Regions from separate parts of the Jeotgalibacillus sp. 10bf12 genome, predicted to be linked through region 1. Evidence: predicted binding sites of a transcription regulator. Region 1 holds the regulator's gene; the other holds the start of a gene.
What was found. The regulator NrdR, encoded in region 1, represses ribonucleotide reductase genes. The targets are predictions, from matches to a motif close to AACACNATATATNGTGTT.
Positions count from the first base shown of each region.

Region 2: DH10bf12_RS14110 (vitamin B12-dependent ribonucleotide reductase) is a predicted target of NrdR. The motif match lies at 2,305-2,322, and genes of this name have one in related genera.

Region 1 covers NZ_CP200276.1:2,956,362-2,960,808, forward strand. The annotation lists gene dnaI (primosomal protein DnaI) at 1-836, opposite strand, end outside; gene DH10bf12_RS15465 (replication initiation and membrane attachment family protein) at 836-2,194, opposite strand; gene nrdR (transcriptional regulator NrdR) at 2,250-2,711, opposite strand; gene DH10bf12_RS15475 (hypothetical protein) at 2,783-3,166, opposite strand; gene speD (adenosylmethionine decarboxylase) at 3,258-3,638, opposite strand; gene DH10bf12_RS15485 (glyceraldehyde-3-phosphate dehydrogenase) at 3,951-4,447, opposite strand, start outside.
Region 2 covers NZ_CP200276.1:2,709,133-2,713,579, reverse strand. The annotation lists gene gcvPA (aminomethyl-transferring glycine dehydrogenase subunit GcvPA) at 1-129, shown strand, start outside; gene gcvPB (aminomethyl-transferring glycine dehydrogenase subunit GcvPB) at 122-1,597, shown strand; gene DH10bf12_RS14115 (rhodanese-like domain-containing protein) at 1,648-2,028, opposite strand; gene DH10bf12_RS14110 (vitamin B12-dependent ribonucleotide reductase) at 2,446-4,447, shown strand, end outside.

The sequences.
Region 1 (4,447 bases):
TGGGAATAGGTCAGATGATGTTCGAGTTCATTGTAGTCAAAGTTCGAACTGAAAAATGTCGGAAGTCCCTCTGCCATTCTATACTGTAATATCGTGCCAAGTACTTCATCACGCGCCCAGCTGGAGAGTGATTCTGCACCAATATCATCTAGCATCAGAATTGAAGACCGTTTAACCGCATCAATTTTCCCTGCGAAAGACTGGTCTCCTAATGACTGCTTCATTTCTTTTAGAAATTCAGGAAAATACAAAATAAAGCTTGCCTTGTTCTGCTTTTTCAATTCATTGGCAACTGCACCCAGCAGATAACTTTTACCAACGCCGAATTTGCCATAGAGATAAAGACCTTTATAATGTTCAGGATCTGCAACGAGCTGATTGACTGTATCTTCTGCTACCTGCAAAGCCTTCATCCTCGTCGGGTTATCCACATCCACCTGATCAAAAGAGGCATTCAGCACATCTTTAGGGACATACATGCTTTGAACCAGCTTTTCAGTATTTCGCTGCTCCTGGGCCGCGATCTGTCTCGGGCATTGCGCATACTGCATATCAATGTAGCCGTTTTGAATCATCAGCTTCGGCTCATATCCCTTCATTGTGTTTTTACATTCCCCAAGACTCGGGCAATCTCCACATTTTCTGGATCTGGTCATAAACTCGTATAATTTGATCATTCCCTGATCAGCTGCGTTTGGTGCGAGCTCATTTTTATGGATTTGTAAAAAATGTTGAATTTCCGGGTCAGCTGCGATTTCCTTTTTCATCATTTCATATCTGCGCTGAAATTCATTTGATCCTGAAATCCGTTTGATCGTTCTGTTAATCGGATCCATTATTCTTCACCTGCTTTGCGCTTTTTCAGTTCGCGTTCTTTTAAATAGCGTTCCCTCTCCTTCAGGAATTCAGGATCCGCTTCATCTTCTGATTCCTCAGAGGTAAACCAGTCAGGAAGCTTTTCTTTTCGAATGGTTTTCTCTTTTCTTGCCGGCTTACTTCCACCTGACTTTTTCCATGTCAGATAGTTTTTATGCTCTTTTTTCGCTTCAGCCATGGCTTCTTCGGCAGTTTGAATACCGATTCTGACCCACTGTGAAGCAATCTGTTCAGTAAAGCCTTTCGTCAGCTTCATGTTTGTCCGCAAAAGAACAAATTGAATTAACACATTGATCACTTCATCAGGCAGCTTCTTTTCATGAATCAGATGATCAATCAGTTCAAGCTCAGTATTCGAGGGTTTTACACCTTTAGAAGCATCAATTAATACCTGTACAGGTGAACTCTTCTTTAAATACTGCAGTGTCTGATCTTCAGAATCAGGCAGCTTTTGGCCCTTAGCCTGCTCAGCAAAATGCTTTAGCGCAGGAAGTGCCGAATTCGTTTTCAGCTGAAAAGAATCCCTGCACGCTTTTCTGAGGGCTTCTGTATCAATTTTGTCTTCGTCTGTTATGGAAGATAGAATTGGACTTTTCATCTCCTGTTCAGATAACCCATACAAAATAGAGAGCTTCACGATCAGATGTTTTACATCATACGTCAAACTTTTCCTAGGCACCATCGCTTCTGAAAGACCTGCATATAAAGCATGAAAGTCAAACGCCTGAAAGTCAGCTGCGATTCCGCTATTTCCAGCTTCGAATGTCAGGGTTTTACCGTCCTCCACCTTTTCAGGCATATGTGGTGAAATCTTGGCGTCGGAATAAAAAACGTCCTGAAATGAACGCGTTACTTCCTCATAAGTCTGCAGGCTGTCAAAGGTAACAATAAACCTGTTTTTCAATCGCTGAAACTGACTGGCACCGATCTGTCTGTACAAAAAGACACTCAGCATCGGATCTTCAAAAAAAGCCTTTGCACTTAGTGGTGGCTGAATCTGATAAGCATACGATTTCGTTTCTCCAGCCTTAAGGAAGGTTTTGAGCAGCCCCATTCCCTCAAGCCGGAGTCTGGCCTGAAAAATTCTCTCAATCGAAACAGACATCAGATCCATCAGTGTTTTGTGTGTCCGTGTTTCACTCTCAAGATGATGGCGTTCCACTTCGAGCCATAATATATTGTACAGACTGATGGCGTCGGCCCCGAGCAGCGGCTGATACAAAAATGACACCAGCTCTCTGTCATGTTCGTTTAATTGGCCATTCAGCTGAATTTTATATTCATCTGACGGCTGTATTTCTTTCCATAAACTCGTCATAAGCTCAGACCTTTCATCTATCCGAATCTACAAAAAAAGAGCAGCTGACTGCTCTTTATTTTCTTTCTTTATTCAACAGTTCTTTCATTTCCTCTATGAACACATTTAAATCTTTAAATTCACGATATACAGACGCAAATCTTACATATGCAACTTCATCAACTGTTGAAAGTCTATCCATGACCATTTCTCCAATGTCGACAGATGGAATCTCTGAAATTCCCTGACTGCGGAGTTCACGTTCAATATCAGATGCAATCTGTTCAAGGTTTTCAAATGGTACTGGCCGTTTTTCACAGGCTTTAATCAGACCGCGCAGGATTTTGTCTCTGCTGAATTGTTCTCTGATACCGTCTCTTTTTACAACAATCAGTGGAATCTCCTCCACTTTTTCAAAGGTTGTAAACCGGTACTGACAATCCTCACATTCCCTTCTGCGCCGGATCGACTTACCATCGTCGACTTGTCTTGAATCAATCACCCTTGTTGCGTTTTCATGGCAGGATGGACATTTCATTTCACCAGCTCCACATCGAATCTATTTCCTTTAATGATACTGAAAAAATCCTTAAATCACAAGGGTTCCTCTTACTTTTCAGCTTCTCTCATCTCTTTTGCAAGTGCCTGGTAGCAGGTAGAAATTTCTTCCTTCAGCTTTGGATAAGCCCCGCCAACAACCATCTGGTCAGTCGACGCTTTCAAATCAAGTGCTGTGTGCATTGGTCTTGTACTGACAACGGTTGCAATTAAAAACATTTTAGGACTCTTTGTACGGGTGATCATAATTTCCCCATGATCTTTGGATTCTGATGAAATCTCATACCCATCACCTGAAAAATAGCGTTTCACTTCATCGTATACTTTGTCGAATGATACTTTATAATAACGTGTTTCGAGCTCTTTTTCCTGATGCTTGTCTGCTGTCTCGCATTCCTGACTGAACCTTTTAAAAACTCCTTTTAGCTTGGCCAACGTGATTCCTCCTCAAGTGTCTATATCTTTAGTTTATCAGTTTTATGTAGAAAATAAAAAAGAGATGCGAAAATGCATCTCTTTTGTCATATTAACCTGCGTGCACAGTTGATTGTGGTACTTTGACAGGTCCCATACCACGCGGCACTTCAATTGTTTCACGAGTCTCAGCACCAAGTGATTCAGCGATGTGATTCGCTGCGACATTTGGATCAAGATCTCCACAAGTGTATACATCTATACTCGCATAGCCGTGTTCAGGAAAGCTGTGAATCGTTAAGTGTGATTCTGAAATGATCACGACTCCACTTACACCCTGCGGCGCAAATTTATGAAATGCAACTTCTCTTACCTCAGCACCTGATTTCAGTGCAGCATCTACGAATGTTTGTTCAATTAATTCCATGCTGTTTAACTTTTCAAAGTCACAGCCCCATAGTTCCGCTATTACATGACGACCCATTGTTTCCATTGATCGTTCCCCCTTACTGAAAATTTGAACTTACCCGGTTGATCAGACCCTGCTGCCACGGGGGAAAGTTAGTCCAATGAGGTCCTAACCCTTTAAGCAGAAGTTATGTTGTGTGAACCGGAATAAGATCACGAAAATCAGTATAAGGTTTTTTGAATGATTTTGCAATGATTTGTTTTTATTTAAAGATATTTCAGCTTTTATAAAGTATCCGGGCAAGCCGCCGCCTTCTGCTCCGGTCACCCTAAGCGCAAAAAAGAAGAAATACATCTAAAATGCATTTCTTCTAAAGTCATATCTAAATTCATTTAATTATGATGCCGTTACTTCTCTCTGGGATTGTTCCATCTGGTTAGCAAGGTGCTGAACAAGATCTACGACGCGGCATGAGTAGCCCCATTCGTTGTCGTACCATGCAAGTACTTTGACTTTTGTTGCGCCCATAACCATTGTTGATAGTCCGTCAACGATTGCTGAGCTTGGATTTGTGTTGAAGTCAATTGAGACAAGCGGTTCAGTTGTGTATGACACAATACCATTCATTTCGCTTTCAGCAGCTTTTCTAAACGCATTGTTTACTTCTTCAACTGTTACTTCACGTTTCACATCTACGACAAGGTCGACGAGTGATACGTTTGGTGTTGGCACACGCAGTGCCATCCCGTGCAACTTACCCTGCAGGTTAGGCAGAACCTTGCCCAGCGCTTTAGCTGCACCAGTTGAAGTCGGGATGATAGATTGTCCGCATGAACGCGCGCGGCGCAGATCTTTGTGCGGGTTATCAATATTTTTCTGGTCATTCGTATATG
Region 2 (4,447 bases), 250 kb from region 1:
ATCATTGGCGGATATGATCTTGGCAGAGACTTTGATACACGTCAACATCAGATGCTGATTGCAGTGACAGAGCAGCGGACAAAAGAAGAGATTGACTTACTTGCAGAGGAGCTGAAACAATATGCGTAATGAGAACCAGCCGTTAATTTTTGAAATGTCACGTGAAGGAAGAATCGGTTATAGTCTCCCTGATCTCGATGTGCCGGAATCGAATGTTGAGGATCTGCTTCCTGAAGGTTTTGTACGTAAGGAATCTCCTGAGCTGCCTGAAGTATCAGAGCTTGATATTATGAGACACTACACAGCTCTGTCTAAGAGAAACCATGGAGTAGACTCCGGTTTTTACCCGCTTGGCAGCTGTACGATGAAATACAATCCGAAAGTAAATGAAGCTGTTGCACGCTATGCCGGATTTGCTAACATTCACCCGCTTCAGGATGAAAGCACTGTCCAGGGTGCGATGGAAATGATGTATGATCTTCAGGAACACTTAATTGAAATTACAGGTATGGATGAAGTAACACTGCAGCCGGCTGCAGGCGCACATGGTGAGTGGACGGGGCTGATGATGATCAGAGCCTTCCATGAAGCAAATGGAGACTTCAACCGTACAAAAGTGATCGTACCTGACTCAGCCCATGGAACGAATCCTGCTTCTGCAACTGTTGCAGGCTTTGAAACGGTAACTGTTAAATCAAACGAAAACGGCTTAGTAGACCTTGAGGATCTGAAGAGAGTAGTAAACGATCAGACTGCTGCGCTGATGCTCACAAATCCAAATACGCTTGGACTGTTTGAAGAGGATATTCTTGAGATGGCTTCAATTATCCATGATGCTGGAGGAAAGTTGTACTATGATGGAGCGAATCTGAATGCTGTACTGGCTAAAGCACGTCCTGGTGACATGGGCTTTGATGTTGTGCATTTAAATCTTCATAAAACATTCACTGGTCCTCATGGTGGGGGTGGTCCCGGTTCAGGTCCAGTTGGCGTGAAGAAGGATCTGATTCCTTACCTGCCTAAGCCGGTTCTTGTTAAAACAGAAGCAGGCTATACGTTTGACTATAACCGTCCGGACTCTATCGGTCGTGTGAAGCCTTATTATGGTAACTTCGGAATCAATGTCCGTGCATACACTTATATCAGAACAATGGGTCCTGATGGCTTAAAGGCAGTAAGTGAGAATGCAGTAATCAATGCGAACTATATGATGCGAAGACTGGCTGAATATTTTGATCTGCCATACGACAGACATTGTAAGCACGAATTCGTTATCAGTGGTAAACGACAGAAAAAGCTTGGTGTCCGTACGCTGGATATTGCAAAGAGACTGCTTGACTTTGGTTTCCATCCGCCAACCATCTATTTCCCGATCAATGTTGAGGAATGTATGATGATTGAGCCAACTGAGACTGAATCAAAAGAAACACTTGATTCATTTATTGAAGCCATGATCCAGATTGCAAAAGAAGCGGAAGAAAATCCTGAAATCGTTCAGGAAGCACCGCATACGACTGTGATCAGCCGCCTCGATGAAACACAGGCAGCACGAAAGCCGGTTTTAAGATACATGAAAAAAGAAGCTGTAGAAGTCTAAAATAAGAAGAGCCTCCTGATCAGTTCAGGAGGCCTTGCTTATGTCTAAAACTATTTACGTTTGATTTTACCTGTCCACTTTTTAAATCCGCCCTGCAGCTGATAAAGGTCTTTTACGCCTTTTTTGTGTAACAGTTGTGCTGCACGGCCACTTCTCATTCCATTCTGGCAATAGATATAAACCGGCTTATCAGCGCGGATTTCACCAAGTCGCATTTTCAGTTGTGATAATGGAATATTTCTTGCTCCTAAAATATGACCCCCGTCATATTCTTTTTGCTCACGGACATCGATCAGCTGTGCTTTACGGTAGCCAGCTTTAAACTCTTCCTCAGTTAATGACTTCAGAATTTTTTTCTGTCTGAAGTAAGTAAAAACTGAATAAAGAATAATGGCTGCTAGCACAATGATCAGTACATATAATGACTCCAAGTTTTTAACCCCTTTCTATCTCACACTATTCTTTATTATAGTAGCCGGGTGTCATAAGTTCAAAGAAAATAATCAGTTTTTTGATCAGTTTTTGACAAGTTCATGGACATCACTTGATGAAAAAGAACAAGTATGAAATCATTTCAAAATGACAAATATCCAATATGTTTTCTTAATTTCTCTCAGTATTCATCAGTTTTTCTCTGTTTATTGGATTTGACAAGAATTTTGTAATTGACACAAAAATCTATATATTGTATAGGTGATAAAAACCTAAACACAATATGTTGTGTTTTTTGGTTTGAGGGTTTATATTATTGGTAATACATACAGTAGTTAAATACTTAACATGCTGTTTAATAAAGATATATGTCGAAAGGGGAAATGGCAGTGGCCCAGATATCAGCATCAGCACCAATGTTAAATAAAGAAAAATTAAATGAGGATATTCAGTTGTTCGAGGTGGTTCACCCGATCACAGAAGACATGACGCTGACACATAAGGGTGTTTCAAGGCTCGTTATGTTAGACCGTTATGCGTTCAAGGACACTGAGAAGAAAACGTTAAGCGAGGGAGATTTCGTCGTACTGACTGTCAGAGAAGATCCGAAATTTCCGGCACGCGGCCTCGGCTTCATTAAAGAAATTGACTGGGAAAAAGGTATCGCTTCAGTTCAGGTGGAGGATGAGTTTAAAAATTCACTGGATACACCGAAAGAAGTTGAATCAGGTATAATTATCCGGTCACTTGATGTGATTGAAAAGCCTCTTGAAGTTTACTATGAGCAGATTGCACTCAGAAATGCTACAGGCCTTGCATCTGTTGAGAAGACTGAGGAATTGCAGAAGGAATGGACAGAGAAGTTTTACCAGGAACTTTCAAGCATGAAATTTGTTCCGGCTGGCCGTGTGTTATACGGTGCAGGGGCAAAAACAGATGTAACCTTCTTTAACTGTTACGTCATGCCGTTTATTCAGGATTCAAGAGAAGGCATTTCAGATCACCGTAAGCAGGTAATGGAGATTATGAGCCGTGGTGGTGGTGTTGGTACGAACGGTTCTACACTCAGACCAAGAAATACACTTGCCCGAGGTGTAAACGGCAAATCATCTGGCTCTGTATCATGGCTTGATGATATCGCGAAGCTGACTCATCTTGTAGAACAAGGTGGATCAAGACGTGGCGCACAAATGATTATGCTCTCAGACTGGCACCCGGATATTATTGAATTCATTATTTCTAAAATGCAGAACCCAAGAATTCTGAGATTCCTTCTTGAAACAACAAACGATGAATTCATTAAGAAAATTGCTCAGGAAAAGCTTAAATTCACACCACTTACTGAGCAGGAGTCGGCAATGTATCAGAGCATTGTCAACTACGAAACCATTGAAGGGTTTGGTGGATTTAATCAGGAAATTATTGATGATGCGAAGCAGAGGCTTGCTGAAGGCGGCAATTACTCAGTTCACAATCCTGACTTCCTGACCGGTGCAAATATTTCTGTCTGTCTGACTGATGATTTTATGAAAGCTGTAGATGAGGATCAGGACTATGCGCTGAGATTTCCTCATGTAGAGGCATACTCTAAAGAAGAAATGGCACGTTATAACAAAGAGTGGCATGAAGTTGGAGATGTACGTAAGTGGGAAGCGCAGGGAAATAAAGTCAGAACTTATCGCACAATCAAGGCAAAAGAGCTTTGGAATCTGATTAATATTTGTGCAACTTATTCAGCTGAGCCTGGTATTTTCTTCATTGATAACGCGAACGATATGACAAATGCAAAAGCATACGGCCAGCAGGTTGTCGCTACGAATCCTTGCGGGGAACAGCCACTTGCGCCATTTTCCGTTTGTAACCTTGCTGCTGTTAACCTTGCAGAGTTTGCAGATAAGAAAAACAAAACAGTGCTTTTTGACAAACTGAAAGAAACTGTCGCAACAGGCGTAAGAATGCAGGACAACGTGATTGATGCTACACCTTATTTTCTTGAAGAGAATAAGAAACAGGCGCTTGGGGAGCGTCGTGTAGGCCTTGGGGTCATGGGTCTTGCAGATCTTCTGATTTACTGTGAAAAAGAATACGGTTCAGAAGAGGGAAATCAATTAGTAGATAAAATCTTTGAAACAATCGCTGTAACAGCTTACGAAACATCTGTTGAACTTTCTAAAGAACGCGGGTCATTTCCGTTCCTTGAAGGCGAAACAGAAGAAGAAACGAAACATCTCAGAGAAGCATTTATCAATACCGGCTACATGAAGAAGATGCCTGAGCAGGTTAGGCAGGGTATTGTTGAGAACGGGATCCGTAACTCACACCTGCTGACAGTTGCACCTACAGGCAGCACAGGGACAATGGTAGGGGTTGCAACAGGCCTTGAGCCTTACTTCTCTTACACGTATTACAGAAGTGGCC